2 regions of the Geobacillus sp. G4 genome follow, and region 2 is predicted to be linked to the other one. Evidence: predicted binding sites of a transcription regulator. Region 2 holds the regulator's gene; the other holds the start of a gene.

Region 1 (15,977 bases), on a different contig from region 2:
TTTCAACGAAACGTCGATGAAGATGCTCCCGTCCTCAAGCGGGACGCCATAACTGTTGCAAAGGCGAATGAGCGTAGAATACAATGCGCCTTTTTTTCCGTTCATAATCAAATCGCGGAACTTCGTCTGCGTTCGCCGGGCATGCTTGCTCATCCAGCGCATATATTCAAGAGCAAGAGTTGGATTGACGAGCAGCTGCTCCTCTAATTTATTCTTATCCATGACCGCTGCTTCGCCCGATTCCATCACTTTGGCGGTCAATAAGTAGCGCGGATCGTTCGTAAACAGCGTCAACTCGCCGACGATTTCTCCGCTTCCGCAAATGCGGAAGCACATTTCTTTTCCGTCCGGGCAAATTTTGCTGACTTGCACTTTGCCGGAAAGGATCAAGTACAGCTCATTGGCTGGCATCCCTTCTTGGAACAAAAACGAGTGCTTGCAGAGCGGAATCACTTTTTTGGACGATTGCAGCAAAGCGCGCAAATGGGAAAAATCACGGTTCGACGCTTTGCGGATTTGTCCTTCCATGATGGACACCTCCATTTGTTCAGCTATTTCTATTTTAAAAACATCACAGTGGAAACAGAGTGAAAAAAATCACCATTGGCCGATTTTTGTGCACATGGTCACAAATTTTTCTAAGCCAGATTTCCCTGCTCATATGATACAATCAATGTGAACAGTGTCACAGCAAGCAATTGAACAGTTTCGTATAGTGAATAGAGACGATGCAAAGAGAGGCCCATTATCTATGACGGATTTTTGGTCACCCGTATGGTTGTCAATAAAGGTGTCCCTTCTCGCCGGTTTGATCGTCGCCATTCTTGGGACGACAGCAGCGAGGCGGATGGCGCGCCGCCGGTTTCGAGGGAAGATGATCGTTGAGACGGTGTTTATGCTGCCGTTGGTGCTGCCGCCGTCGGTCGTCGGGTTTTTGCTTGTTGTGCTGTTTGGCCGGCATAGTCCGGTCGGGCAGTGGATCGAGACTTGGTTTCATACAACTGTACTGTTTACCTTCAGCGCAGCGGTGCTGGCTGCTGTTGTCGTGTCGTTCCCGCTCATGTACCAAGCGGCGAAAGCGGGGCTCGAAGCAGTCGATCCGACGATCGAAGGAGCGGCGCGCATCGATGGGGCGAATGAGCGCCAAGTGTTTTGGCATATTTCCCTGCCGCTTGCGAAAAACGCGCTATTATCTGGGGTCGTGCTGTCGTTTGCCCGCAGTCTCGGGGAGTTCGGCGCGACGCTCATGTTTGCCGGCAACATCCCAGGGAAAACGCAAACGATCCCGACTGCGGTCTATATGGCGATGGAGTCGGGGCGGATGGAGCTGGCGTGGGCATGGGTGGCGGTCACGATCGGGTTATCATTCAGTTTATTGGCGTGTGTGACCAAACTGAGCCGTTTGCAATGATAGAGGAACAGGCCGTTTGAGAATCACGCGGCCCATGAAAGGGAAAGGAGGGAGCGCCATGGAAGAGCGCGACCGGATGAAGATCACCGACCGCCTTGCCCGCCCGCTTCGCGATTTGCGGTTGTCGGTCACCGACCAATGCAATTTCCGTTGCGTCTATTGCATGCCGGCTGAGGTGTTCGGGCCGAATTTTCGCTTCTTGACGGAAGATCAGCTATTAACGGTCGATGAGATGGTGCGCTTGGCCGAATGTTTTGTCGAGCTTGGCGTCGAAAAAGTCCGCCTGACCGGCGGGGAGCCGCTGCTTCGGCGCGACCTTGATGCGCTCATTGAGCGGCTGTCCATGATTCCCGGATTGCGGGACATTGCCCTCACGACAAACGGCATCCATTTAGTAAAATGGGCGAAACGGTTGAAAGCGGCCGGGTTGAAGCGCGTCAACGTCAGCCTTGATGCGTTGGACGATGACATTTTTCGCAACATGAACGGCGTCGGCGTCCGCGTCGCTCCGGTGTTGAAAGGCATTGAAGCGGCACAGGAGGCAGGGCTTGGCGTGAAAGTGAACATGGTTGTGAAAAAAGGGTGGAACGACTCGCAAATCGTTCCGATGGCGGCGTACTTTAAAGACTCGGGCATTCCGCTCCGCTTGATTGAATTTATGGACGTCGGCACAACGAACGGCTGGGATTACTCTCATGTCGTGACAAAAAAAGAAATGTATGAGCAAATCAACGCCATGCACCCGCTCGAGCCGGTGGAAAAGGAGTACTTCGGCGAAGTGGCGAGCCGCTATCGCTACGTCGGCACGAACGTGGAAGTCGGCTTTATCGCTTCGGTGACGGAAACGTTTTGCCGGAGCTGCACAAGGGCGCGCATTTCCGCGGATGGCAAGCTGTATACGTGCTTGTTTGCCTCTCAAGGCGTGTCACTCAAAGACAAGCTGCGCGCCGGCGCGGGAAAAGAGGAGCTGAAGGCGCTGATTGCCGCCATCTGGAGCCAACGGACGGACCGCTATTCGGAAGAACGGACGGCAGAGACGGCGAAACAGCGCCCGAAAATTGAAATGTCGTATATTGGAGGGTGAAGAAAAAACGGGAGCGCTCTTTCAATACGAAGAAGCGATCCCGTTTTTGATTTATGTTTTTGGAAGTGCGAATCGGCGTCTTTCTTCCTTTAGATCTTCACCGCCGCCAACACGCGCGGGAAGAGGATGTTGTTTTCTAAGTGGATGTGTGTAAACAAATCTTCTTCGAGCGCCGCAAGTCGGTTGTAGACGAGCCGATATGTGCCGCACGCGTCTTCCGGCGGGGTGAAGTCGTTCGTGATGTCGCGAATTTCTTTGATCAAATCACCGGCCGCGTCATGTTCATCGACCAGTTCGCGAATGGCCCGCTCGACCGCCTCCCGGTTTTCCGGCGACGGGTTGTCAGCAAATTGCAAAATGAGCGGGAACGCGCCTGTTTCCTCTTTAATGAGATGCTGCTCGAGTTCCATTTTTAACTCATGAAACAGTTTATGCACCCGGGAAAGATGCGGGTGGTGCATGCCGTGAACGCGCAATACTTTCGTGACATACGGGCTGAGCTGCGGCAGTTCCTCGTTCAAATAGCGGTGATGCGTTCTCATGATATGGTCGACGAGTTCGTCGAACGGCGCTTCATTCCAGTTTCTGGTTGGCTTATGTTGCGCTTCATTATACAAGGCGTTCAGCTGGTGAAGGAGCTCTTCCCCATCCAACCCGCGTTCTTCAATGGCTTCTTTGAGCGGACGCTGCCCGCCGCAGCAAAAGTCAATGCGATGCGCTTTCAACAAATCCGCTGCTTTCGGGAGTTTTGTGACAATATCGCCAATTAACGATTGCTCGGTAAACCGTTGCTCCATTTGGGATCCCTCCATCGTCAAATCGTTGCAATTTCAGCATATCTTGTTTTCTATGTCAATGTTGTGATACATCTCACACAAGCGAAAAAAAGCGGACAACAGCAAAATGTGATCAACATCACAACAGTGTTCCTCTTCTTTCCTGTACAATAGAACAAACGAAATCATCGTGTTGGAGCGGTCGTCCGCTTTGTTCGGAGAAAAGCGGGCGATGATTTTGCAACATATTGATGATGCCACCGTCGTTGACGAAAAGTTGGCGAAATCGATCAAGCAGCTGCAAGATTGGCAATCATCGTGATGAAGCGATAAAATGGGCTTAGTGAAGTGAGTGAGGGAAAGAAAGGGGAGAACACCGTTGGTCGAAAGACGAACCCCCATTCCCGTAGCGGAAGCCATCGCCCGGGTGATGCGTTACGCCGGGAGAGGGGAAGAGGAGATCGTGCCGCTAAGGCAGTCGTACGGACGCTATTTGGCGGAAGATTTATGCGCCGACCATGATGTGCCGCCGTTTGACCGCTCGCCGTATGACGGATTTGCCATTCGCGCCGCCGATTCCGAAGGAGCGGGGCTGGATCATCCGGTCGAGTTTGAAGTGATCGAAACGATCGGCGCCGGGCAAGTGGCGAAGCAGCCTGTCGGCCCGTTTCAAGCGGTGCGCCTGATGACCGGGGCGCAAATTCCGGAAGGATGCGATGCGGTCGTCATGTTGGAGCTCGCGAAACAATACGAGCGGGATGGAAAAACGTATATGGTCATTAAACGCCCGTTCCGCCCTGGCGATAACATTTCGTTTCAAGGGGAAGATGCGAAAAAAGGGCAGCCGCTTGTCGAAAAAGGAACGCGCATCAACCCCGGGGTGGCGGCGCTCTTGGCGACGTTCGGCTACGCTGAAGTGAAGGTGGCGAAAAAGCCGCGCATCGGCATTTTTGCGACCGGCAGCGAACTGCTCGACGTCTCGGAACCGCTCGCGCCGGGAAAAATCCGCAACAGCAATGCCTACATGATCGAGGCGCAAGTGCTCAAAAGCGGCGCCGAGCCGATTTATTTCGGCCAGCTTGCCGACGACCTCGAGGCGTGTTTTCATGCGGTGCGCGAGGCGCTTGATCAAGTGGACATGCTCATTACAACGGGCGGGGTCTCGGTCGGGGATTTCGATTATTTCCCCGCCATCTACGAGCGGCTCGGAGCGAACGTCTTGTTTAACAAAATCGCCATGCGCCCGGGAAGCGTGACGACCGTCGCGGAGTGGAATGGCAAGCTGCTGTTCGGTTTGTCGGGCAACCCGTCGGCGTGCTATGTCGGATACGAACTGTTCGTCCGCCCGGTCGTGCGCACGCGGCTGTTTTCGGCCAAGCCGTATTTGAAAAAAGCGAAAGCCACCCTTGGCGCCGATTTTCCGAAGCCGAACCCGTTCACCCGCTTCGTGCGCAGCCGGGTCGAGGCGGTTGACGGTCGGCTTGTCGTGAAGCCGGTCGGCATGGACAAGTCGAACATCGTCACCTCGCTTGCCTTTGCGAACGCCTTGATGGTGCTGCCGGGCGGAACGAGAGGGTTTGCGGTTGGCGATGAGGTGGAAGTGTGGCTTTTGGATGACGATGAGGGGTCAAGCGAATGAACGTCTGGCAAGTCGTCGGCTATAAACATAGCGGCAAAACGACGCTTATGGAAAAATGGGTGGCGGCCGCTGTCCGGGAAGGATGGCGCGTCGGGACGGTGAAGCACCACGGCCATGGCGGCGAGCCCGCGCGGCCGGAAGGCGTCGATTCCGTCCGCCATGAGCGGGCCGGGGCGGTGGCAACGGCGGTGGAAGGAGACGGGCTTTTGCAGCTTCATCTCCGCCGCCCGTTGTGGCGGTTGGATGATGTGTTGGCGCTTTATGCGCCGCTTCGGCTCGATCTCGTGTTGGTCGAAGGCTACAAACAAGAGCGGCACCCGAAAGTCGTGCTCGTCCGCACTTGGGAAGATTGGGCGTCGCTTCAGCACCTCGCCAACATTCGCGCCGTCATCGCTTGGGAGCCGCTCGAAGGGCCGCTAGCGCACCCGGTGTTTTCGCTGGCCGATGATGACGAATATATTCCATGGCTCATGAACGAGGTGAGAACACGAACATGACAGAACCGTTGTTTGCCATTACCGACCGGCCGATTTCGGTCGAGGATGTGATGAAAAAAGTGATGCGTCCGGAAGCGGGGGCGGTCGCTGTCTTTGCCGGCACGGTGCGCGAATGGACGAACGGCAAGAGGACGCTCTTTTTGCAATATGAGGCGTACGTGTCGATGGCCGAGAAAATGCTCGCGCAAATCGGGGCGGAAATTGCGGAGAAATGGCCAGGGGCGAAAACCGCCATCACCCACCGGATCGGGCGGCTTAAGATCAGCGACATCGCCGTCGTCATCGCGGTTTCCTCGCCGCACCGCGCCGAAGCGTATGAGGCGAACCGCTATGCCATTGAGCGGATCAAGCAAATCGTGCCGATTTGGAAAAAAGAGCAATGGGAGGACGGAAGCGCCTGGGTGGGCGACCAGTTGGAAACAACGGCGTATCCGTCCGGAAAACCGGAGGTGAAGGAAGAATGATCCGTCTATTGTTTTTCGCCCATTTGGGCGAGCAAATCGGCGAGCGGGAAGTGATGTGGCCGAATGTTCCGGAAACGGTGAAAAAACTGAAAGACGAAGTGGAAGAGCGCTACGGCATCTCGCTCGGGCGCGTCATGACAGCGGTCAACGAGGAGTATGTCCGCGACGAAGCGCCGCTTCACGCCGGCGACACGGTCGCCTTTATTCCACCGGTAAGCGGAGGATGAGACGGATGGCGAACAAAAGCAAATGGGTGATGCCAAAACAACACGGCGCCTGGGCGATGCTCATCATCCCGTTTTGGCTCGGGGCGTACGCCGGTGGGCTTTCGTGGATTCACGCGCCGCTCTTTGTCGCCTGGCTTGCGCTCTATTTGGCGACGTATCCGCTCTTGATGGCGGTGAAAACGAAGCGGAAAGAGCCGTACGTGCCCGCCGCCGCCCGCTATGGCGCCATCGCCGCCGCGGCGCTTGCCGTCTCTCTTTGGCAACAGCCGGCGCTTTTCTACTTCGGGCTCGCCATGGTGCCGTTTTTCTTGGTGAACACGTACTACAGCAAGAAAAAGAACGATCGCGCCTTTTGGAATGATGTAGCCGCCATCGCGGCGTTTTGCATCGGCGGCCTCGCCGCCTTTTACGCCGGACGCGGGGCGCTAACGCTTGAAGCATTTGAACTTGCCCTATTTTCCTTCCTCTTTTTCCTCGGCAGCACGTTTTACGTCAAAACGATGATTCGCGAAAAGAAAAACAAACGGTACAAATGGCTGTCATGGGGCTACCACGCCTTGTTGATCGTCGGCCTCATCGCCATCGGCGAGCCGTTTGCCGTCTTGGCCTACACACCGAGCGTCATCCGCGCCGTCTATTTATACGGCAAATCGCTGCCGATCATGAAACTCGGCATTTTGGAAATCGCCAACGCGGCGTACTTTTTCATCGCGATGATCGTGCTTTATTCTTGAACGAATCCTAAACGGGAGGCATCAATGACCGTTTGGGGTTTTTCTTTTGGTTAGGCGGCATTGCTTTTTATTGTACAAGCGTGATGTTCAATGGGTGTGAATTCCATTTGATGTTTTCGGGGTTTTTCCTTTCTCCGAAACTGCTTCCGTCTGTCTTCCACGTGCTAAATTTCTTTTCATCTCTCTCGTGGGCCGTGCATGGGATGCGCACCGGTTGGACGGCGCTTGTACCCGCTTTGTTTGTTTCTTGTTTTTGGATGGGGGCCGGCGCTATGGTGCTTCGTTCGCAATGGAGCTGGGCGAGAAAGGCCGGGAAGTTGGGGAGTTATGTGTGATAGGATGTTTGGTGCAGATAGGGATGTGGAGAAACGGGAAAACGACATGAATCCCTCTTGGGAAATTTTTGCTGTGAAACAAGCAAAGGGGGTGTCCCAAAAGGATCAGGACACCCTTGCTCATCACCATATATCGCCACGAAACAATGAATCATGCGCAATATGTTGTATTTCGTTTGAGAGGAATGACGCTTTTGGGTCAGCCCCTTCTTTTGAATCGCACCCTTTTGTCAGTCGATGCGGCACAGCTCGGGCGGACAGCCTTCGCAGGAGATTTCGTCGCGCAAATATTGCAAGTCGTGGACGCAGATTTTTCCTTTTTGCACGGAGATGACGCCTTTTTTCCGCAAGTCGCCGAGCATGCGGTTGACGACTTCGCGGGCGGTGCCGCAAAAATTGGCGAGTTCTTGGTTGGTGAGCGGCACGTCGATCAAAATGCCGTCTTCTTTCATCACGCCGTAGCTGTTGCACAAGCGGATGAGCGTCGAATAGAGCGCTCCTTTTTTGCCGTGCAAAATGAGGTCACGGAACTTCGTCTGCGTTTTCCGGAAATGGAGGCTCATCCATTTCATGAACTCGACGGCCAGTGTTGGATGGTTGGCGATTTCTTGTTCGAGCCTCTCGCGCGGAATGGCAGAGACAACGCCGTCTTCGAGCACTTTCGCCGTCAGCATGTAGCGGGCGCCGGGGCAAAAGAGCGTCAGCTCGCCGATCAAGTCCCCTTCGCTGCAAATGCGCAACGCAAGCTCCTGTCCATTCATGTCCATTTTGCTGATTTGGATTTTACCGGATTGAATATAGTACAGTTCGTCCGCCTTTTCTCCTTCTTGAAACAAGTACGTTCCTTTCTCAAGGCGAAGATCGCGCCCGAGCGATGTAAGCCACTTCTGCCATTCACGAGATTCAACCTCGTTCATCCGATCACAACCTTATATAAAATGTGTCGCTATTTAAAAGTGTATAGGAAAAAAGAGGGAAGTCAATATAAGGATAGTGGAAAAATTGAAAACTTGTTGAACATTGGTGGAATCTTCCGTGAGAGGCTTTACGCTTGAGTGCATGAGGGGGATGGACAAGAGAATGCGCTTCGGCAGCTGAGCCAAAGCGGTTTTCGTTTTCCCGTGGGCCTGGTGAACATAGGGGGACAAGAAAGAAGAAAATCCCTTAAAAATTATTAAATATACATTTGATTTTATTTTTATACAGTATTATAATGAGAACTACATGAGGCATACGGTTGAGGGGGAACGGTTGATGAACGCAGCCATTATCGGGGCGACGGGATACAGCGGGGCGGAGCTGTTCCGCTTGCTATACGGGCATCCGTGTGTGAGCCGCTGCGATGTTTTCTCGTCGTCGCAGGACGGAATTCATTTATCGGAAAGTTTCCCGCACATTGGTGATATCGATGGTGCGGTGTTGCATAAACTTGACATCGAGGCGCTTTCCCGTTACGATGCGGTCTTTTTCGCCACGCCGCCCGGGGTGTCCGGGGAGTGGGCGCCGGCGCTCGTTGATCGGGGAGTGAACGTGATCGATTTATCGGGCGATTTCCGTTTGAAAGACGGGGCGGTGTACGAACGATGGTACGGGCGGCCGGCGGCTCCGACGGAATATTTGGCGCGCGCCGTATACGGGCTGACGGAGTGGAACCGAGAGGCGATCCGCGGGGCCACACTCTTGTCCAACCCGGGCTGCTACCCGACGGCGACGCTGCTCGGTCTGGCGCCGCTTGTAAAAGAAGGGCTTGTTGAAGAGGGCTCGATCATCGTCGATGCCAAGTCCGGCGTATCAGGAGCAGGGAGGAAAGCAGGGCTCGGGACGCATTTTTCCGAAGTAAACGAAAACGTGAAAATTTATAAAGTGAACGTCCATCAGCACATTCCGGAAATTGAGCAAACGCTGCAAACGTGGAATGAAGCGATGGAGCCGATTACGTTCAGCACTCATTTGATTCCGATGACACGGGGCATTATGGCGACGATTTATGCGAAGGCGAAACAGCCGCTTTCGCCAAACGACTTGGTAGATTTATATAAAACAAGTTATGAAGGTTCGCCGTTTGTCCGCATCCGTCAACTTGGACAGTTTCCAGCGACGAAAGAAGTGTACGGCTCAAATTATTGCGACATCGGCCTCGCCTACGATGAACGAACGGGACGGGTGACGGTCGTGTCGGTGATTGATAACTTGATGAAAGGAGCCGCCGGGCAGGCGGTGCAAAACTTCAATTTGATGATGGGGTGGGATGAGGCCGAGGGCCTCCGCTTCCTGCCGATCTATCCGTGAGGGAAGGGGAACGAACATGACCACAACGAAACAAACGGCGCAAGTAACGGCGGTCGCCGATGGAACGGTCGTCACGCCGAAAGGATTTCAAGCGGCTGGGGTGCACGCCGGGCTGCGCTATTCGAAAAAAGATTTAGGGGTTATTGTATGCGACGTGCCAGCATCGGCGGCGGCGGTGTATACGCAAAGCCATTTCCAGGCGGCGCCGCTCAAAGTGACGCAGGCGAGCCTCGCTGTAGAACAAAAATTGCAGGCGGTCATCGTCAACAGCGCATGCGCGAACGCCTGCACCGGCGAGCAGGGGCTTCGCGACGCCTATGAAATGCGCGAGCTGTGCGCGAAACAGTTTGGCCTGGCGCTGCACCATGTGGCCGTCGCTTCAACGGGCGTGATCGGGGAATATTTGCCGATGGAAAAAATTCGCGCGGGCATCGAAAAGCTTGTTCCAGGGGCGACGATGGCGGATGCTGAGGCGTTTCAAACGGCGATTTTAACGACGGATACGGTGATGAAGCGCGCCTGTTACCAAACGACCGTCGATGGGAAAACAGTCACCGTCGGCGGGGCGGCGAAAGGATCGGGGATGATCCATCCGAACATGGCGACGATGCTCGCGTTCATTACGACCGATGCCAACATCTCTTCGGCGGTGCTGCATGATGCGCTCCGGTCGATTACCGATGTATCGTTCAATCAAATTACCGTCGATGGCGATACGTCGACGAATGACATGGTTGTGGTGATGGCAAGCGGTCTTGCCGGAAATGACGAGCTGACGCCGAATCATCCGGATTGGGAACACTTTTACGAAGCGCTGCGGAAAACGTGCGAAGACTTGGCGAAGCAAATCGCCAGAGATGGCGAGGGGGCGACGAAGCTCATTGAAGTGCGCGTGCGCGGCGCGAAAACGGACGATGAGGCGAAAAAAGTCGCGAAGCAAATCGTTGGCTCCAACTTAGTGAAAACGGCCGTTTACGGCGCGGATGCCAACTGGGGGCGGATCATCGGCGCGATCGGCTATGCGGACGCTGACGTTGATCCGGACAATGTTGATGTCGCGATCGGGCCGATTGTGATGCTGAAAGGAAGCGAGCCGCAGCCGTTCTCGGAAGAAGAAGCGACGGCGTATTTGCAACAAGAGACGGTCGTCATTGAGGTGGATTTGCACTTGGGCGATGGCTTCGGCGTCGCGTGGGGCTGCGACTTGACGTACGATTATGTGAAAATCAACGCCAGCTATCGGACGTAAGGAGAGAGAAAGATGGGGAAAACGGTCGTCATCAAATGCGGCGGCAGCGTGCTCGATGAGCTGTCTCCCGCCTTTTTTGCCAGCGTGAACATGATGCGGGAACAAGGGATGGATGTCGTCATCGTCCACGGTGGCGGGCCGGAAATCGGGCAAATGTTGAAAAAACTGGCGGTGCCGAGCGAGTTTGTCAACGGCTTGCGGAAAACGACGAAAGAGGTGCTTGCCGTTGTGGAAATGGTGCTCTCCGGCAAAGTGAACAAACAGCTTGTGGCGATGCTCAGGCAGAACGGCTTGCCGGCGGTCGGCGTTTCCGGTGTGGACGGGGGGTTGCTTGAAGCAGAACCGATCGACTTGGCCAAACTCGGCTATGTCGGCCGTGTGAAAACGGTTCGCTCCCGTCTTTTGCGCACGCTGCTTGAGGCGGGCTACATTCCGGTCGTTTCGCCGCTTGGCATCGATCAAAACGGGCAAACATACAACATTAACGCCGACACGGCGGCTGGGGCGGTCGCGGCCGCTATCGGCGCCAGCCAGCTCGCGTTTGTGACGAACGTGCCCGGCATTTTGCGAGACGGCGCGCTCGTGGCCGAGGCGACGGCGGAAACGATTGAACGACTGATCGAAGACGGCGTCATCACGGGCGGGATGATTCCGAAAGTGAAAGCGGCGCTGTCCGCCCTGTCCGATGCGCTGCCCGAGGTGATGATCGTCAGCGGCAAAACGACGTTTTACCAGAACGGAACATGGCACGGCACAACGATTCGCAAAGAAGTGGGGGTATATTTATGAGCGCGCTGTTTCCGACATACAACCGTTGGAAGATCGCCGTCCAAGCCGCGGAAGGGACGGTTGTGACCGATGTAAACGGAAAACAATATCTCGACTTTGTCTCCGGCATTGCCGTCTGCAATCTCGGCCATCGCCATCCGCACGTCCAAAAGGCGATTGAAAAGCAGCTGAATCAATATTGGCACGTATCGAACTTGTTTACGATTCCCATTCAAGAAGAGGTCGCGTCCTTGCTTGTCGCCCACAGCGCCGGCGACTGCGTCTTTTTCTGCAATAGCGGAGCCGAGGCGAACGAAGCGGCGCTGAAGCTGGCGCGCAAACATACCGGACGACACAAAGTGATCACGTTTTCCCAATCGTTTCACGGCCGGACGTTTGCGACGATGGCGGCGACCGGGCAGGAGAAAGTGCATAGCGGTTTTGGTCCGCTGCTTCCGGAATTCATTCACTTGCCGCTGAATGATGTCGACGCTCTCAAGCAGGCAATGAACGAAGAAGTGGCCGCGGTGATGCTTGAGGTCGTCCAAGGGGAAGGCGGCGTCCGCCCGGTGGATCCGGCGTTTTTGCAAATAGCGTCGGAGCTGTGTCAACAGCACGGGGCGCTTCTGATCATCGACGAAGTGCAAACCGGCATCGGCCGGACCGGAAAGCCGTTTGCTTACCAGCATTTCGGCGTGGAGCCCGACATCATCACCGTGGCGAAAGGACTTGGAAGCGGCATTCCGGTTGGTGCGATGATCGGCAAAGCGTTTTTGAAAGAGTCGTTTGGGCCTGGCGTGCACGGGTCGACGTTTGGCGGCAACCCGATCGCGATGGCCGCTGCCAAGGCGACGTTAGAAGTGGTGTTCGATCCGGTATTTTTGCAAGAAGTGCAGGAGAAAGGCCGCTATTTGCTTGAGCGCCTCCATGACGCGCTCGCCCCGCTTGACATCGTCAAGGACGTGCGCGGGCTCGGGCTGCTTGTCGGGGTCGAGTGCCAAACGGACGTCGCGCCGCTGTTGCCATTGATTCATGAAAACGGCTTGCTTGTCCTCTCGGCGGGGCCGAAGGTGATCCGCCTGCTGCCGCCGCTTGTGGTGACGAAAGCAGAAATCGATGAAGCGGTGGACATTTTAACAAACGTGTTGAACAACGCCAACGCCTCAGCTGTCTTGTAAACGGACGGCCGATGGCTTAATTTTTATTCCTGTTCATGCATAAAAATTCTTGAACGGTTATAAAAACTCAAACGATGAGGTGGCGCCAATGAAAGCGTACTTGCATGTGGCGAGCGGAAAAACGTTCAGCGGCGAGCTCGCCGCTCCGCTTGAAGAAAAGGTGAGCGGGGAGATCGTTTTTTTCACCGGCATGACCGGTTATCAAGAAGTGTTGACCGACCCGTCGTATAAAAACCAAATCATCGTTTTTACGTACCCGCTGATCGGCAATTATGGCATTAATGAAGACGATTTTGAAAGCAAGCGGCCGCACGTCGAAGCGGTCGTCGTCTACGAAGCGAGCGGCACAGGATTTCATTACGGGGCGAAATACAGCTTGGCAGAATACTTGCAGCATTGGAACATTCCGCTTCTCACGCACGTGGACACGCGCGCCCTTGTGAAAGAAATCCGCACCGCTGGGACGATGATGGCGGAATTAAGTTTGTCGCCGATTCCAGCAGTTGCTGATGAGGAAGCGGCGTTTCTAGTGCGCGCGGTGTCAACGAAAACGATCGAAACATACGGCGAAGCCGGGCCGCATTTGGTGCTCATCGATTTCGGCTATAAAAAGTCGATTTTGCAGTCGCTTCTTGCGCGCGGCTGCCGGGTGACGGTTGTGCCGCATGATACGGCGCCGGAAGCGATTGACGCGCTGAAACCGGACGGGCTTGTCCTCTCGAACGGCCCGGGCGATCCGAAACAGTTACGCCATCAGCTTCCCGCTATCCGTCAGCTGATCGACCGGTATCCGACGCTTGCGATTTGCCTTGGCCATCAGCTCGTTGCCTTGGCGTACGGGGCGGATACGGAAAAACTCCGCTTCGGGCATCGCGGCGCCAATCAACCGGTGTGGGACGCGGTGAAACAAAACGTGATGATGACATCGCAAAACCATAGTTATGTCGTCAAAGAAGGCAGTTTGGTGGGCAAACCGTTTGACATTCGTTTCATCAACGTCAACGACGGTTCGGTCGAGGGCATCGTCCATCGCCATAAACCGATTTTGTCCGTGCAATACCATCCGGAGGCGCATCCGGGGCCGCACGATACCGGCTATATTTTCGACGAATTTTTGCAAACCGTGTTCAAGGGAGAGAACGTCTATGCCTAAAGATTCTTCGCTTCAATCGATTCTCCTGATCGGGTCGGGGCCGATCGTCATCGGCCAGGCCGCTGAGTTTGATTATTCCGGCACACAGGCGTGCATCGCCTTAAAGGAAGAAGGATACCGCGTTATTTTAGTGAACAACAATCCGGCGACGATCATGACCGATGATGTCCATGCCGATGCCGTGTATTTTGAACCGCTCACCGTTGAGGCGGTCGAAGCGATTATTGCCAAAGAACGCCCGGACGGGCTGCTCGCCACATTCGGGGGCCAGACAGGGCTCAACTTGGCGTTTCAGCTGCATGAAGCCGGCGTGCTTGAAAAGTATGGGGTGAGACTGCTCGGAACACCGATTGAAGCGATTAAGCGCGGGGAGGACCGCGAAGCGTTCCGCGCATTGATGCACGAGCTTGGCGAACCGGTGCCGGAAAGCGAAATTGTTACAAGCGTCGAGGAAGCGGTCGCGTTCGCCGAACAAATCGGTTTTCCGATCATTATTCGTCCTGCGTATACGCTCGGCGGGACGGGCGGCGGCATCGCAGAAAACATGGAGCAGTTTCTTGCTCTCGTGGAAAAAGGGCTTGCCGAAAGTCCGATCAGCCAATGTTTAATCGAACGAAGCGTCGCCGGGTTTAAAGAAATTGAATACGAAGTGATGCGCGACCAATCGAATACGTGCATTACCGTTTGCAATATGGAAAACGTCGATCCGGTCGGCATTCATACAGGAGATTCGATCGTCGTTGCACCGTCGCAGACGTTGACCGATGAAGAGTACCAAATGCTTCGTTCTTCAGCAGTGAAAATCATTTCCGCCTTAGGGATCATCGGCGGCTGCAACATTCAGTTCGCCCTTGACCCGAACAGCAAACAATATTACTTGATTGAAGTCAACCCGCGTGTCAGCCGCTCGTCAGCGCTGGCGTCCAAGGCGACCGGCTACCCGATCGCCCGCATTGCGGCGAAGCTCGCGGTCGGCTATACGCTTGCGGAACTCGTCAACCCGGTGACGAAAACGACGTACGCCAGCTTTGAACCGGCCTTGGACTATGTCGTCGTCAAGTTTCCGCGCTTGCCGTTTGACAAGTTTCCGCATGCGGATCGGAAACTCGGCACGCAAATGAAGGCGACCGGGGAAGTGATGGCGATCGACCGCAACATGGAGCGGGCGTTTCAAAAAGCGGTGCAGTCGCTCGAAGGCAAAAACAACGGACTGTTGTTGCCGGAGCTTTCGGTGAAAACGAATGATGAGCTGAAACAGCTGCTTGTCGACAAAGACGACCGCCGCTTTTTCGCGATTTTGGAACTGCTCCGCCGCGGGGTGGCGGTTGAAGCCATTCACGAATGGACGAAAATCGACCGCTTTTTCCTTTGCTCGTTCGAGCGGCTTGTCGCCCTTGAAAAACAGGCAGCGGCTGCAACGTTGGACACGATTGAGGAGCAAACGTTCCGTTTCTTGAAAGAAAAAGGATGTAGCGACGCCTTTTTAGCTGAAACGTGGGGCGTGACGGAGCTTGACGTGCGCAACAAGCGGAAGGAACTTGGCATCGTGCCGTCATACAAAATGGTCGACACGTGCGCGGCCGAATTTCATTCAGAAACGGATTATTACTACTCGACTTATTTCGGCGAAGACGAGCGAAAACAACCGAGCGGCAAAGAGAAAGTGCTGATCATTGGAGCCGGACCGATCCGCATCGGCCAAGGCATTGAGTTTGACTACAGCTCCGTTCATAGCGTGTTCGCCTTGCAAAAAGAGGGCTATGAAACGGTGATGATCAACAACAATCCGGAAACGGTGAGCACCGACTTTGCCGTCGCCGACCGTCTGTACTTTGAACCGCTGACGCTTGAGAGCGTCCTCGATGTTATCGAAGCGGAACAAATCAAGCATGTCATCGTTCAATTTGGCGGACAGACGGCGATCAATTTGGTCAAAGGGCTTGAAGAAGCCGGCGTGCCGCTGTTGGGCGTCACGTACGATATGATTGACCAGCTCGAGGACCGCGATCGTTTTTACCAGTTGCTTGAGGAGCTTGACATCCCGCACGTACCGGGCTTGATGGCGAACAACGCCGAGGAGCTCGCCGCCAAAGCGGCTGAGATCGGCTGCCCGGTGCTGCTTCGTCCGTCGTATGTCATCGGGGGCCGCGGCATGTTTATCGTCCATAGCGAG
Region 2 (15,977 bases):
GCCAATAACATTTCGACTCGCTGCTTTCGCTCGTCGTTTTCTTGCGTCAATCGTTGCATCGTCTCATAGTCGCCGTAAACGGATGGATCACAAAGTTGCTGCTCGATCTCAGCGATTTGTGCTTCAAGCGTTGCAATCTCGGCTTCGATTTCATCCAAGCGGCGTTGGCGCTGGCGCCGTCGTTTTTTTTCCTCTTTTTCTTGCTCGTATGTCGTTTTGGCAGAATCACTTGCCGTTTCTGTCGGGCGGACGTTCAGGAGTGCCAGTTCGCGTATTTCTTCTTTTTTGGCGATGTAGTAATCATAGTCGCCTAAGTATTCCGTTAGGCCTCCGCTGGAAAGTTCAAACACCTTTGTTGCGATTCGGTTGATGAAATAGCGGTCGTGGGAAACGAACAAAATCGTTCCCGGGTAGTCGATGAGCGCTTGCTCGAGCACTTCTTTGCTGTCGAGGTCTAGATGGTTTGTCGGTTCGTCCAAAAGAAGGACATTTGCTTTTTGCAACATCAGCTTGGCGAGCGAAAGGCGTGCTTTCTCCCCGCCGCTTAAAGCGGAGACCGGTTTTAAAACGTCATCGCCGGAAAACAGGAAGTTGCCGAGCACGGTGCGAATTTCTTTTTCTGTCTTTTCGGGGTAGGCGTCCCACAGCTCGTCAAGCACCCGTTTGTTCGATGACAAATCAGCTTGGTCTTGATCGTAATAGCCGATTTGGACGTTTGCGCCGTAGCGGAGCTCTCCTGTTTGGATAGGGAGTTTTCGGGCGATCGCCTTCAGCAATGTCGACTTGCCGATGCCGTTCGGCCCGACTAGGGCGACGCTTTCGCCGCGCGTGATGCGGAAGCTGATTTGGCGGATGATGGGTGCACCGTCGCCATAGCCAACGGCTATGTCTTCAGCGGTGAGCACTTCATAGCCGCTCGGTCGATCGATCGAGAACGAAAAGGAGGCTGATTTTTCATCGCCGACAGGCCGTTCGAGCCGTTCTATTTTTTCCAGTTGCTTTCGCCGGCTTTGCGCCCGTTTGGCCGTCGAGGCACGGGCGATGTTGCGCTGGATGAAGTCTTGGAGTCGGGCGATTTCTTCTTGCTGTTTCTCGTACCGTCTTAACTCTTGTTCGTATTGCTCGGCCCGCAACTCCAAATAGCGGCTGTAGTTGCCGGCATAGTGTTTGAGCGTGGCATTCGACAGTTCGTATACGTCAGTGACGATTTTGTCTAAAAAGTAGCGGTCGTGGGAAACAACCAGGACGGCACCGGGATAGGCTTGCAAGTACTGCTCCAGCCAAGAGAGCGTCTCAAGATCCAAATGGTTCGTCGGCTCGTCCAAAATCAATAAATCCGGCTTGGACAACAGCAATTTCCCAAGGGCAAGACGCGTCCGCTGTCCGCCGCTTAACGACGAGATCGGCGTTGTTTTATAATCATATGAGGAAAACTGCAGCCCGTGCAAAACGGAGCGGATATCGGCTTCGTATTGGTAGCCGCCTTGTTCTTTGTATTGTTCTTGCAGCTCGTCATACGTTTTCAGCGTTTTTTCATAGCGAGCTGGATCGGCGAGTACGTCTGGGTCGCCGAGTTGCATGCTGAGTTCGGCGAGCTGTTTTTCGAGTCCTAGAAGCGGGGTGAATACCTCAAGCATTTCGTCCCAAATGGAACGCGGCGAGTCGAGCCCGCTGTTTTGCGCCAAATAGCCGATTTTGATATGGTTTGGTTTGATGATTTTGCCGCTGTCGAAAGAGAGTTCACCGGCGATGATTTTCAACAATGTCGATTTTCCCGCTCCGTTGCGGCCGACAAGGGCAATTCGGTCGCGGGACTGTATTTCTAGTTTTATATTCGATAAAATAAGGTCAGCGCCGAAATATTTCGTGAGCCCGTGCACTTGCAAAATGATCATGTCATTTCACCTCGCGAATAGTTTAACGTAAGTCGCGAAAACGGTCAAAGACGAATGATGAAAAATCGTGTATAGTGTATAAATGGAGGAGATTGTATTGTCATCGTTCACTCATTTCAATGAACAAGGGCGCGCGAAAATGGTTGATATTACGCACAAAGAAGATACTGTGCGAGTGGCTGTGGCGCAAACGAGCGTGACTGTCAGCCGGGAAATTTACGAAAAAATGACGAGCAATGCGATCGAGAAAGGGGATGTGCTCGCCGTCGCTCAAGTGGCGGGGGTGATGGCGGCGAAGAAGACAGCTGACCTTATTCCAATGTGTCACCCGCTTATGTTAAAGGGTGTGGACATTGCTTTTGCTTGGGAAAACGATGGAGAAGCGCATAAGCTCGTCATCACGGCAACGGTGAAAACGAAAGGGAGCACAGGAGTGGAAATGGAAGCGCTGACGGCCGCTTCGGTCTGTGCGTTGACGGTGTACGATATGTGCAAGGCGCTTGATAAAGGAATGGTCATCGGTCCGACGTATTTGGTCGAAAAAACGGGCGGGAAGTCTGGCCATTACCGACGGAAAACCGATTAGCTAGGGGATGAGATCATGAGCAACGAACAACCGAAAATTCCGCAGGCAACCGCCAAACGGCTGCCGCTTTACTATCGGTTTTTGAAAAACTTGCACGCTTCCGGCAAGCAACGCGTCTCCTCTGCCGAGTTGAGCGAGGCGGTGAAAGTCGATCCGGCGACGATCCGCCGCGATTTCTCCTATTTTGGCGCGCTTGGTAAAAAGGGATACGGGTATAATGTCAATTATTTGTTGTCGTTTTTCCGCCGGACGCTTGAAGAGGATGAGGTGACCGAAGTCGCCTTGTTTGGCGTCGGCAATTTAGGCACCGCCTTTTTAAACTATAATTTTTCGAAAAACAACAATACGAAAATCGTGATGGCGTTTGATGTCGATGAGCGGAAAGTAGGAACGACAGTCGGCGGGGTGCCGGTCTATCATCTCGATGAGTTGGAGGAGCGGCTTCACGAAAACATCCCGGTCGCCATTTTAACCGTGCCGGCCGCCGCGGCTCAAGCGCTGACCGACCGCCTTGTCGTCCAAGGAATTAAAGGCATTTTAAACTTTACTCCGGCGCGGTTGAACGTGCCGAACCATATTCGCGTCCATCATATCGATTTAGCCATTGAGCTGCAGTCGCTCGTCTATTTTTTGAAAAACTATCCATCGCCATCGTAAAAGGAGAGAACAACACATGAAATATTTGTTGCTCGTTGCTGCAATTTTGTTGCTGTTTGGCACGAAAAAGCTGCCGGAATTAGGGCGGTCGTTCGGCCAGTCGCTTCGCGAGTTTAAAGACGCCACAAAAGGGCTCGCTGATGACGAAGAAACGAAAACCGACCGATGACAAGGCAGGATGGAGAAACAATGAATGACAAAGAAATGTCGGTGTATGAGCATCTGGGTGAACTGCGAAAACGGCTCATCATCGTGCTCATCTTTTTTGCTGCGGCGCTTGTCGTTAGTTTCTTTTTTGTCGATGATGTCATTTTGTATTTGCAGCGAACGGCCGAGGCGAAGCATTTGACCATGAACGCCTTCCGCCTCACCGATCCGATTAAAGTGTATTTTCAGTTTGCCTTTGTCATCGCAGCTGTGCTGTCGGCTCCGGTGCTGTTGTATCAAATTTGGGCGTTTGTCAGCCCCGGTCTGTATGAAAAAGAGCGGAAAGTGACGTTAAGCTATATCCCGGCGTCGATCGTTCTTTTTTTAGCAGGCGTCAGCTTCGCTTATTTCGTCTTGTTTCCGTTTGTCGTTCGATTTATGAGCCAGCTGGCTGACCAACTAGGGGTTCAACAAATGATCGGCATTAATGAATATTTTCAGTTTTTGCTTCAGCTCGTGCTGCCGTTTGGCATCGTATTTCAGCTTCCGATTGTTGTGCTGTTTTTTACCCGCTTAGGGCTTATTACGCCGCAGCTTCTTGTTCGCATCCGCAAGTATGCGTATTTAGCGCTGCTTATTTTAGCGGCGGTCATTACGCCGCCGGATGTGTTGTCGCAAGTGATCGTCATGATTCCGCTCACCATTTTGTATGAAGGAAGCATTTGGGTGGCGCGCATCGGCTATCGGAAAGCGCAGCGAGCAGTCGAGCAGGAAGGCAATGAGTGAGGCGGGACGAAAAACATTGAGAGGAAAGCGAGCAAGGCCGGGCCAAACGAAGGGGCTGTCTCAAAAGCCGCAAAACAGGGTTTTGAGGCCGGCCTCTTGTTTTTTTGTTTCCATTTTCACGATATGATCGCCGTCATGGGATTGATGTTCTGGTCCCTTCCCGCGCGAATCACGGGAAGGGGGTCAGCGTTTTGAGGCGAAAAGAAGGCGAAGGGCGGTGCCGAAATCAAAGGCAGCGAGCGCCGCTAAAGCGATGGTGGAGACGTTCCAAACCGTTTCATGAGCACTTTCGATGGCCAAATACGTAAACATTGAGCCTAAGACGAAATACAGAAGCGAAAACAGCCGAGGGTTTCGCATCATAGCCAAACCCTCCAAACGGCGAGCGGCAGCTCGGACTGGCGCATCATTTTCTCAATCTCGTCGGCCAATAGCGTCTGCATGACGACGACGAACGTATTCATGGCGACATGGGCGAAAATCGGTACGAAAATGCGTCCGGTTTTTGCGTATAAAAACGCGAATACCATCCCCATGGATGTGTACAGAAGCAAATGTTCCGGCTCCATATGGACAATGGCAAACAAAAGCGAACTGACAAGCGCAGCAAGCCAAAAGTTGTATTTTTCATAAAGCGAGCCGAAAATGATTTTGCGGAAGATGAGCTCTTCCAAAATCGGGCCGATGACGGAGGTGACGACGACCAACAGCGGCGTCAGGCGGATGATATCGATGATTTGCCTTGTATTTTCCGACCCTGGTTTGATGCCGAGCAGCCGCCATTCGATGTTGGCGGCGATGCTTTGGGCCGCGAGCGCCAAAAAGACGCCCAAGACCGCCCACATCCACGAGGAAGCAAGCGGCAGCCGCCGCATCATTCGTTCGTTGCGGTCACCGCGGAGCAGCCATAAAATCACGACGAACGCAAGCAGAAAGCTGATGACCGCCCAATACCCGGAAGCCAGTTTGGCGGCTTCGAGGCGGCTTTCCGTTCCTTGGCCGACGCCGAGGGCGCGAAGAAGCGGCACGCCGACAAAGGCGGACAGCTGCATGACGATATACGTGATGATGACGTACCAGTGGTTGCGTTTCAAACCCTCTACCCCTTTTATTTCAAATTATATCCGTATTGTAGCACATGTATGGCGAAAATAGTAAGAAAACTGCATCCTCGCATCCCACCTGACCGCCGTAAAAAAAATTAACCGGAGCCGTTTATCAGTCCGAGGAATGTGAAATAATGAAAACGGGCTCCGCGCGGATGGGGAGTAGAGGCAAAACAACCGGCTCCTTTTGCTCTTTCTTCTTTAGGAGAGAAAAACAGTTATTTTTTTGCATTTCCTACTTGCAAAACTGAAAGAAGTTCATTAATATTATAAGTGTGTTAGCACTCAATAGTGATGAGTGCTAATAAGAACGGTGAAAACTATCGTTAAGGAGGTTGTTCCCCGTGTTGAAGCCATTAGGCGATCGTATTGTCATTGAAGTCGTGGAAACAGAAGAAAAAACGGCTAGCGGTATCGTTCTGCCGGATACGGCGAAAGAAAAACCGCAAGAAGGCCGCGTTGTTGCTGTCGGTGCAGGCCGCGTGCTCGATAACGGCCAACGCATCGCGCCGGAAGTCGAAGTTGGCGACCGCATTATCTTCTCGAAATATGCGGGCACAGAAGTGAAATACGACGGCAAAGAATACTTAATTTTGCGCGAAAGCGATATTTTGGCTGTCATCCGCTAATATATGCGTTCATCACATAAACATTCCGAAAACATACTGGGTACTTAATCGGATACTTAACTTGTGGCACGCAGTCCAACAATTTCATAAGGAGGTAACGGGGTATGGCAAAACAAATCAAGTTCAGTGAAGAAGCGCGCCGTGCGATGTTGCGCGGGGTGGACAAACTTGCAGACGCAGTGAAAGTCACATTAGGTCCGAAAGGCCGCAACGTCGTATTGGAGAAAAAATTCGGTTCGCCGCTCATCACGAATGACGGGGTAACGATCGCGAAAGAAATCGAGCTCGAAGATCCGTTTGAAAACATGGGCGCGAAATTGGTCGCTGAAGTCGCCAGCAAAACGAACGACATCGCTGGGGACGGTACAACAACCGCTACGGTATTGGCTCAAGCGATGATCCGCGAAGGCTTGAAAAACGTAGCAGCTGGTGCCAACCCGATGGGCATCCGTCGCGGTATCGAAAAAGCGGTTGCTGTTGCGGTTGAAGAATTGAAAGCCATCTCCAAACCGATTAAAGGAAAAGAGTCGATCGCCCAAGTTGCTGCGATCTCGGCTGCTGACGAAGAAGTCGGCCAATTGATCGCTGAAGCGATGGAACGCGTTGGCAATGATGGCGTTATCACGCTTGAAGAGTCGAAAGGCTTCACGACGGAACTCGACGTTGTCGAAGGGATGCAATTCGACCGCGGTTACGTTTCACCGTACATGATTACGGATACGGAAAAAATGGAAGCTGTCCTTGAAAATCCGTACATCCTCATCACGGACAAAAAAGTATCGAGCATTCAAGAACTGTTGCCGGTCTTAGAACAAGTCGTCCAACAAGGCCGTCCGCTCCTGATCATTGCGGAAGATGTTGAAGGCGAAGCATTGGCGACGCTTGTTGTCAACAAACTGCGCGGCACGTTCAATGCGGTTGCTGTCAAAGCGCCTGGCTTCGGCGATCGCCGCAAAGCGATGCTCGAAGACATTGCGATTTTGACAGGCGGCGAAGTGATCTCGGAAGAGCTTGGCCGTGAATTAAAATCGACGACGATCGCGTCGCTTGGTCGTGCGGCGAAAGTTGTTGTCACGAAAGAAACGACGACGATCGTCGAAGGCGCTGGCGATTCGGAGCGCATCAAAGCGCGCATCAACCAAATCCGTGCGCAGCTTGAAGAAACGACGTCCGAATTCGATCGCGAAAAACTGCAAGAACGCTTGGCGAAATTGGCTGGCGGCGTAGCGGTCATCAAAGTCGGTGCGGCAACAGAAACAGAATTGAAAGAACGCAAACTGCGCATCGAAGACGCGCTCAACTCGACTCGTGCGGCTGTTGAAGAAGGCATTGTCGCCGGCGGTGGCACGGCTCTCATGAACATCTACAACAAAGTCGCTGCCATCGAAGCGGAAGGCGATGAAGCAACCGGTGTGAAAATCGTATTGCGCGCGATCGAAGAACCGGTTCGTCAAATCGCGCAAAACGCTGGTCTGGAAGGCTCGATCATCGTTGAGCGCCTGAAAAACGAAAAACCGGGCATCGGCTTCAATGCGGCAACAGGTGAATGGGTCGACATGATCGAAGCTGGTATCGTTGACCCGACGAAAGTCACTCGTTCGGCGCTGCAAAACGCTGCATCTGTCGCCGCAATGGTCTTGACGACAGAAGCGGTCGTTGCCGACAAACCGGAAGAAAACAAAGGCAACAACAACATGCCGGATATGGGCGGCATGATGTAATCCGCCTAGCGAAACAAAGAACACTGGGAGTAATCCCGGTGTTCTTTTTCTTTTTGCCGCTGGGCAGTAGTCAAATTGAACGTGAAGCTTTGCACTCGGGGCGGCAGGATGGAGCTTGAGTTCTTTGACGAGCAGCGGCGGGGCCGCAGCATCAGCAACCACTCCGCGGCGGCCTGTCGACCACGTATAAATCCCGAGCCGGTGGTCGACCGTTTCGCTGTTGATAGTCAACGTTAATGTAGGCAGCTTGATATCACCGAATGAACAGTCGGAAAGCCATAGAAGAAGCAAAATAAGAAGCGGGGCCCATCGTTTCTTCATTGTCGAACCATTCCCCTTTTTTGAATATAGGCGTCTTTTTAGCCGCTTCGTTGCGTTGATCCGGCTGAAAATGGGAATAAAAATGTAATGGGGATGTCGATGCAAAGGAGGACAACACAATGAACGAACGAATCGAACGCGACTCGCTCGGCGAGGTGCGGGTGCCGGCCGATAAATACTGGGGGGCGCAGACGGAGCGGAGCCGGCAAAACTTCCGCATCGGCAAAGAAACGATGCCGCTTGAACTCATTTACGCCTATGCCGAGTTGAAAAAAGCGGCGGCCATCGTCAACCATCGAGCCGGGAAACTGAGCGAAGCGAAGCAGCGGGCGATTGTGGCCGCGTGCGAGGAAATTTTGGCGGGCCAATGGGATGACCATTTTCCGCTCGTCGTCTGGCAGACGGGAAGTGGGACGCAGACGAACATGAACGTCAATGAAGTCGTGGCGAGACGGGCGAGCGAGCTGCTGGATGAGGGGGAAGGGCGCATTCACCCGAACGATGATGTGAACATGTCGCAAAGCTCGAACGACACATTCCCAACTGTGATGCATATCGCTATATACACGAAAATCCAAACGCACCTCCTGCCAGCGCTTGATGGCTTGATCAGGACATTCGCGACCAAAGAACGCCAATATGGGAAGACGATCAAAATCGGGCGCACCCACTTGCAAGATGCGACGCCGCTCACATTTGGACAAGAGATTTCCGGCTGGCGGGCGATGCTTGATAAAAGCAAGGCGATGATCATAGAGGCGAGTGAGAAGCTGCTTGATTTGGCGATCGGCGGCACGGCGGTTGGCACCGGAATCAATGCGCCGCCGGGATTTGGCGAGCAAGTGGCCGAGCAGCTAAAAACGCAGACGGGCTATCCGTTCCGTTCGTCAACCAATAAATTCCATGCGCTGACAAGCCATGATGAGATCGTGTATGTCCACGGAGCGTTGAAAGCGCTCGCCGCCGATTTGATGAAAATCGCCAACGATATCCGCTGGCTGGCGAGCGGGCCGCGCTCCGGGCTCGGGGAGATCACGATTCCAGCCAATGAACCCGGAAGCTCGATCATGCCGGGGAAAGTGAATCCGACGCAAAGCGAAGCGATGACGATGGTCGCTGTGCAAGTGTTCGGCAATGACGCCACGATCGGCTTTGCGGCGAGCCAAGGCAACTTCCAATTAAATGTGTTCAAGCCGGTCATCGCCTATAACGCCATTCAGTCGGTGCAGTTGCTTGGCGATGCCATCCGCTCGTTTGATGAGCGATGTGCTCAAGGGTTAGAGGCAAATGAAACGAAAATGAAAGAGTACGTGGAGCGCTCGCTGATGCTGGTGACGGCATTAAGCCCGCATATCGGCTATGACAAAGCCGCGGAAATCGCTAAGCTTGCACATCGCGAAGGATTGACGCTGAAAGAAGCGGCGTTGCAGACTGGGTATGTGACGGCCAAACAGTACGAGGAATGGGTAAGACCGGAGAAGATGATTTAAGGGAAAAGCGCTCATCCCGCTTCCGTGGGATGGGCGTTTTCATTTTTGATTTCTCCCTTTTTTCTCCTTCCCCCTTTGTTGCAAATCCATTCCAAAAGTTGTGTATATTCGATATTATATTAATAGTAGAAACTAGATAGTTCCTACCCCTAAAAGTCCCATTGATCACCATAAAAGGAGTTTGATGTCATGACGATCAACGAGCCGTTGCTTTCCCCGCTTGAGCAAGTTGTCCGCAATATTGAACAAGTCATTGTCGGAAAACGCAATGTCATTGTGCTCAGTTTAACAGCGCTGTTGGCCAAAGGACACGTATTGCTTGAAGATGTGCCAGGCGTTGGCAAGACGATGCTCGTGCGCGCGCTGGCGAAATCGTTCAGCACCGAGTTGAAAAGAATTCAATTTACGCCGGATTTATTACCAAGCGATGTGATCGGCATTTCTGTTTATAACCCGAAAGAGCAGCAGTTTGAGTATAAACCCGGACCGATTGTCGCCCATATCGTGCTCGCTGACGAGATCAACCGGACGTCGCCGAAAACGCAGTCGGCGCTTCTTGAGGCGATGGAAGAAGGAAGCGTGACGGTCGATGGCGTCACCCGAGTGCTGCCGCAGCCGTTTTTTGTCATGGCGACGCAAAACCCGATTGAATATGAAGGGACGTATCCACTTCCTGAGGCCCAGCTTGACCGGTTTTTGTTGAAATTGCATATGGGCTATCCGTCCCCTGACGAGGAAATCGAAATGTTAAACCGTCTAGAAAAGACGGCACCGCTGGCGGAGATCGGCCCGGTGATGTCGCTTGATGAATTGCTTGCGCTGCAACGGAAGGTAGCCGACGTGCATGTGAGCGATACCGTGAAACGATATATCGTCGATCTCATCCAGCAAAGCCGTACGCATGAAGCGGTCTATTTGGGCGTCAGCCCGCGCGGGTCGGTCGCCTTGATGAAAGCGGCGCAGGCGTATGCACTCATCCACGGCCGTGATTTTGTCATCCCCGATGATGTCCAGCAACTCGCTCCCTATGTGCTCGCCCACCGTCTGCTTGTCCGTCCGGAAGCAAAATGGGACAAGCTTGATGGGGAAACTATCGTTGCGCAACTGATTGCCCGTACACCGGTACCGGTGCGAGGGCGGCGATAAAGATGAAACGGAATTGGCGCCGTTGGTTTGCTTTCACCGGTTTGTTACTTTTGGCGGCTGTCTTGTTTTCGTACGCCATGTTTCAAGGTGGATTTGTCAGCTGGTTTTTGTTTTACAGCTTTTTGCCGTTCGGTTTGTATGCGTTCTTGGTCGCGATGTATCCGCTTCGACGCGCCGCGGTAAGCCGGACGGTGCCGGCGCGGCGCTACCATGCGGGTGAATCGATTCCGGTGATGGTTCGTATCGAGTTGCCGTGGGCGGTTCCGCTGGCGGCGCTTGCTGTTGCTGAGGAAGGGCGGAAGCACGGAGGAGAGATGATTGCGATTGCTTGGCCGTTTCGCCGCCACCTTTCTTGTACATGGCCGCTTTCCTTGCCGCGCGGCCGTCATCAATTGGAAGCTGTTCGCTTGGAAGCGCGCGATGTCTTTGGCTGGGTGAACAAAACGGCATCGTTTTATGTCCCGTGCACGGTTATCGTCTATCCACGTTATATCCAATGGCCGCCTGAGATGGTGCGCGAATGGTTTGCCCAAGGAAAAGCTGCGCGCACACTTGCCTATCGCCGCGATATGGCCGTGGCGGCCGGCGCCCGTGAATACGTGCCTGGGGACAAAATGTCGTGGGTGCATTGGAAGGCGTCAGCGCGCAGACAGGAACTGATGACCAAAGAGTTTGATGAACAGCGCAATGACGATTGGATCGTTGTGCTCGACGGCGCCGCTTCTCCATGGTTTGAGGAGCTTGTCACGTTAGCGGCTTCCGTATCGAAGGCGTTGATGGATGAAGGGGTGCCGGTCGGGCTGCTCGTTGCTGGAAAAGAGCGTTCTTTCTTAGCGCCGCGCCGCCATGACGGACAGTGGCAGTCGATTCTTCTCCGGTTGGCGGAAGTGGACGTCGGCGGCCAAGAGCCGCTCGCGCATGTTTTAGCTGAGGAGGCGAGCTGGAGGACGGCTGCTGGTTGCATCATTGTGACGTCCGCGTTGTCCGCCCAGTTGGCCGGGCAGCTCCGAGCAATGGCGCCAAAACGCCATATTGTTCTGTATGTTGTCAGCCGTGAATGGGGAGAGGATGAGCGGAATTGGGCGGACAGGCTTCGCCGCAGCGGAGTGTATGTGTCGCGCATTGACCCGCAGGCGTTGCAAACCGTCCGGCAAGGAGGAGGAGATGGATGAGACCGTTAGGGGCAAACATGTTATCTACCGTGCTGCCTAACGCCCTAGCCGCTTGGCTGCTCACGGAATGGCTTTGGCCGTTAGAGGCCGTCACCGATACAGCGCATATAGGTGTGTTTGTATCATTTGTCGCCCTTTGTTTCGGACTTCATTTGCTCCGTGTTCCCATATGGCTTTCCGCGCTCGGAAAAATGGTTTATATATGGTGGGCGCTTTCTCGCCTATTTTCTTTTGCTTCGATCGCCGCTTTGCCTCATGCGCTTTGGCGGGATAGCACCGTCTGGTTGTCGGGCGATTGGTCTTCTATGCCGGGCGATGCGCTGCGCACCTTTGTCTTTTTTCTGCTGTTATGGGCCGTTTCGTTCCTGTTGCATTGGCTTATTGTACGGCGGAATCGGTGGTTTGTCCCATACGCGTTGACAGTTGGGTATATCGCTGTGCTTGATACGTTTCTGCCATATAGCGGCAACGGGGCGATCCTTCGTCTTGTTGCGCTCGGCTTTTTTGCCTTCGTTTGGTTCCAGGGTGAAGAGCTGCAGGCAAAAGCGCCGTCTTTTCGCATCGGAAAGTGGCGGGCGGCCGCTCTGTTCATTCCTGCCGTCGCTCTTGCGGTTGGGTATGCGGGTCCGAAGCTGCCGCCGCAATGGCCGGATCCGGTGGCGTTTATCCGCAGCTATCACGCCCAGCCGGAAGAAACGAACGATGACTCACCTTCTCCTGGTGTGGCAAAAGTGGGATATGGGCAAAATGATTCCCGCCTCGGCGGGCCGTTTATTGCTGATGATACCGTCGTTTTCATTGCCAAAGACCAAGGCCGTCATTATTGGCGCGTCGAAACGAAAGACATTTACACAGGAAAAGGGTGGGAAGCGTTTCAAAGCGAACAAGTCCAGTCGTTTGGAAACGGTGAGCTGATTAGGTATGAATGGTGGAGCGACAAAGTCAAGACAGTCGAGCAGACGGCGGAAATCACCCGCCAAGACCAGGCGTTTCATCTCGTCTATCCGCTCGGCTTGCAACAGGTGCAAACGTATGACCATATCGTCTACCGCATGCATATGGCGACGGAAAAAATTTATACGAGCGATCAAAACGCCAACGCGCTTCCGATCCGTCAGTATATGCTGACGTATATGGAGCCAGATTTTCCGATTGAGGCATTGCGCGCCGCGCCTCCTGTCCAAAACCCGCCCTTTTTGAAACGCTATACGCAATTGCCAGAGACGCTTCCGCAACGGGTTCGCGAGTTGGCGAAGCAAATTACTGATGGAAAAGAAACCGTGTACGACAAGGTAAAAGCGATCGAGCAATACTTCCATCTGAACGGATACACGTACGAAACGACGGACGTCGCTGTTCCCGGGCCTGATCAAGATTACGTCGACCAGTTTTTATTTGAGACGAAGCAAGGGTATTGCGACAATTTTTCCACCTCGATGGCGGTGCTCGTCCGCACACTGGGCATTCCAGCGCGCTGGGTGAAAGGGTACACATCCGGACGGTTGGTTGGGGAACAAGACGGGCAATCGGTTTATGAAGTGCGCAACAACGACGCCCATTCATGGGTCGAAGTGTATTTTGAAGGCATCGGCTGGGTGCCGTTTGAACCGACGCAAGGGTTTGTCAATCCATATGCGTTCTCGCTTGCCGCTTCGAATCCAGAGGAGCCAGAACCACAGCTGCAGCCGGAAGAACGGGAAACGCCGCGTGTGCCGCTCGATCAATTACTTGAGCAACCTTCGACGGCACAGGGGGAGCATTGGTGGGAGAAGCTGGCGGATGTTTGGTCGTGGAAAATGGGGTTGACCGCGCTGGTCGTGTTGGCCGTGTTGGGCGGAGCGGCCTATGCGACAAGGCGGAAATGGTGGCCGCGCTTTACGCTGTTTCGGTTCCGCCGCCGGAAACTCGATGGGGCCGCCTGGCTCATTTCTGCGTACGGGGCGCTTCTTCGCCATTTGCAAGATTATGGACTTAAGCGTCGGCCGCATGAAACGCTGCGTCAATACGCCGCCGAAGTGGATCGCCTGTTTGAAACAGATGAAATGAATCGGTTGACGAAACTATATGAACGCGCCGTATACGGAACGGGAATCAAGGAAGCCAATGTCCGTGAAGCGGTGGAATTGTGGGAAAATTTAATAAAAAGGACGATCTCTTGACCGTATGCCGGCAAGTTGATAGAATGAACTCAAATTTGCATACGGATAGACGAAAGCCCTTCATATAAGCGCAAGAATATGGCTTGCGCGTCTCTACCGGGCCGCCGTAAACGGCCCAACTATGAAGGCAGAAGACGCTGCTATTCTGCCTTCATCCATATTTTGGGCAATGGCAGCGTTATTTTTTTGACGGGGTGGAAAACATGAACCAAGAAATGATCGTCGTCTTGGACTTTGGCAGTCAATATAACCAGCTGATTACCCGCCGCATCCGAGAGTTTGGCGTCTACAGCGAACTGCATCCGCACACGATCCGTGCTGAGGAAATTCGTGCGCTGAACGCCAAAGGAATCATTTTCTCGGGCGGTCCAAACAGCGTGTATGATGAACAAGCGTTTACATGCGACCCAGCGATTTTTGAGCTGGGGCTGCCGATTTTAGGGATTTGCTACGGGATGCAGCTGATGGCGCACCATTTAGGAGGTAAGGTGGAAAAAGCGACGCATCGTGAATACGGCAAAGCGCTCATCCAAGTGAAAAACGATTCTTTGCTTTTTCATGGTTTGCCGGACGAGCAAGTCGTTTGGATGAGCCACGGCGATTTGGTGACCGCTCCGCCGGCTGGTTTCGCTGTCGATGCGACGAGCCCTTCGTGCCCGATTGCTGCGATGAGTGACGAACGGCGAAAATGGTATGGAGTGCAATTCCATCCAGAAGTGCGCCACTCGGTATACGGCAATGATCTATTGAAGAAATTTGTCTTTGAGGTATGCGGCTGCCGGGGCGACTGGACGATGGAAAACTTTATTGATGAGCAGGTGCGCCGCATCCGTGAACAAGTGGGCGGAAAAAAAGTGCTGTGCGCCTTAAGCGGCGGAGTCGATTCGTCGGTTGCTGCCGTTTTGGTGCACCGCGCCATTGGCGATCAACTTACTTGTATTTTCGTCGACCATGGCCTTTTGCGCAAAGGTGAAGCCGAAAGCGTCATGAAGACGTTCCGTGAGCAGTTCCAAATGAATGTCATTAAAGTTGATGCGAAAGACCGCTTTTTGGCGAAACTCAAAGGGGTTACGGACCCGGAACAAAAGCGGAAAATCATCGGCAACGAGTTTATTTACGTATTTGACGACGAGGCGGCCAAGCTTGAAGGCATTGAATTTTTGGTGCAAGGCACGCTCTATACCGACATTATCGAAAGCGGCACGGCGACGGCGCAAACGATCAAATCGCATCATAATGTCGGCGGTTTGCCGGAAGATATGAAATTCGAACTGATCGAACCGCTCAATACGCTGTTTAAAGACGAAGTGCGTGCACTCGGCACGCAACTAGGAATCCCAGACGAAATCGTCTGGCGGCAGCCGTTCCCGGGGCCAGGGCTTGGCATCCGTGTTCTTGGAGAAGTGACGGAAGAAAAATTGGAAATCGTTCGCGAATCAGACGCCATTTTGCGCGAAGAAGTGAAAAAAGCTGGGTTGGACCGCGAAATTTGGCAATACTTTACCGTCCTTCCCGACATTCGCAGCGTTGGGGTGATGGGGGATGCCCGCACGTACGATTATACGGTGGCCATCCGCGCGGTGACCTCGATTGACGGGATGACCGCCGATTGGGCGCGCATCCCGTGGGATGTGCTCGAGCGGATTTCAACGCGCATCGTCAATGAGGTGCCGCATGTCAACCGCGTCGTCTACGATATTACAAGCAAGCCTCCGGCAACGATCGAGTGGGAATAAAAACGAACAAAAGACGAACATTTCCAAAGAAATGTTCGTCTTTTTTCTTGACAGGTCATCTTCAGGCTGATACAATAGCCGTGGAATCATGAATATTGTTGAATTCCGTCGTATAATCCCGGGAATATGGCTCGGGAGTTTCTACCAAGCTACCGTAAATAGCTTGACTACGAGGGATGCGGGATCGGAGAGTGCTTGTTTGTCCTCTCTCTGTTCGTCATTCCTTCCTAGTCAACGCTTCTGGTAGCTGCTAGAAGCGTTTTTTATTTTATGTATAGGAGGGGGCAGACGTGAGAAAGTACTTCCAGTTTGATGAGCTCGGCACGAACTATCGAACGGAGATTATCGCCGGGCTGACGACGTTTTTGTCGATGGCGTACATTTTGTTCGTCAACCCATTTACCTTGTCGTTAGGGGCTGTGAAAG

What was found. The regulator Rex, encoded in region 2, represses fermentation and respiration genes when NADH is low (regulators of the CRP and FNR family bind a similar motif). The targets are predictions, from matches to a motif close to TTGTGAAATATTTCACAA.
Region 1: the regulator Rex is predicted to act here: its motif matches at 3,354-3,371, upstream of ric (iron-sulfur cluster repair di-iron protein).

The regions. Positions count from the first base shown of each region.
Region 1 is NZ_JBEPJY010000004.1:178,429-194,405, forward strand. It holds gene ABS784_RS06950 (Crp/Fnr family transcriptional regulator) at 1-543, opposite strand, end outside; gene modB (molybdate ABC transporter permease subunit) at 752-1,411, shown strand; gene moaA (GTP 3',8-cyclase MoaA) at 1,470-2,495, shown strand; gene ric (iron-sulfur cluster repair di-iron protein) at 2,585-3,292, opposite strand; gene ABS784_RS06970 (molybdopterin molybdotransferase MoeA) at 3,651-4,910, shown strand; gene mobB (molybdopterin-guanine dinucleotide biosynthesis protein B) at 4,907-5,407, shown strand; gene ABS784_RS06980 (molybdenum cofactor biosynthesis protein MoaE) at 5,404-5,871, shown strand; gene moaD (molybdopterin converting factor subunit 1) at 5,868-6,098, shown strand; gene ABS784_RS06990 (YwiC-like family protein) at 6,104-6,832, shown strand; gene ABS784_RS06995 (Crp/Fnr family transcriptional regulator) at 7,398-8,084, opposite strand; gene argC (N-acetyl-gamma-glutamyl-phosphate reductase) at 8,422-9,456, shown strand; gene argJ (bifunctional ornithine acetyltransferase/N-acetylglutamate synthase) at 9,473-10,705, shown strand; gene argB (acetylglutamate kinase) at 10,718-11,494, shown strand; gene ABS784_RS07015 (acetylornithine transaminase) at 11,491-12,651, shown strand; gene ABS784_RS07020 (carbamoyl phosphate synthase small subunit) at 12,740-13,804, shown strand; gene ABS784_RS07025 (carbamoyl-phosphate synthase (glutamine-hydrolyzing) large subunit) at 13,797-15,977, shown strand, end outside.
Region 2 is NZ_JBEPJY010000025.1:1,986-17,962, reverse strand. It holds gene ABS784_RS15855 (ABC-F family ATP-binding cassette domain-containing protein) at 1-1,895, opposite strand, end outside; gene moaC (cyclic pyranopterin monophosphate synthase MoaC) at 1,993-2,481, shown strand; gene ABS784_RS15845 (redox-sensing transcriptional repressor Rex) at 2,497-3,138, shown strand; gene tatA (twin-arginine translocase TatA/TatE family subunit) at 3,155-3,307, shown strand; gene tatC (twin-arginine translocase subunit TatC) at 3,328-4,071, shown strand; gene ABS784_RS15830 (YdiK family protein) at 4,255-4,434, opposite strand; gene ABS784_RS15825 (CPBP family intramembrane glutamic endopeptidase) at 4,431-5,165, opposite strand; gene groES (co-chaperone GroES) at 5,522-5,806, shown strand; gene groL (chaperonin GroEL) at 5,911-7,527, shown strand; gene fumC (class II fumarate hydratase) at 7,968-9,338, shown strand; gene ABS784_RS15805 (AAA family ATPase) at 9,528-10,484, shown strand; gene ABS784_RS15800 (DUF58 domain-containing protein) at 10,487-11,656, shown strand; gene ABS784_RS15795 (transglutaminase TgpA family protein) at 11,653-13,815, shown strand; purine riboswitch at 13,856-13,957, shown strand; gene guaA (glutamine-hydrolyzing GMP synthase) at 14,019-15,551, shown strand; purine riboswitch at 15,640-15,741, shown strand; gene ABS784_RS15785 (NCS2 family permease) at 15,842-15,977, shown strand, end outside.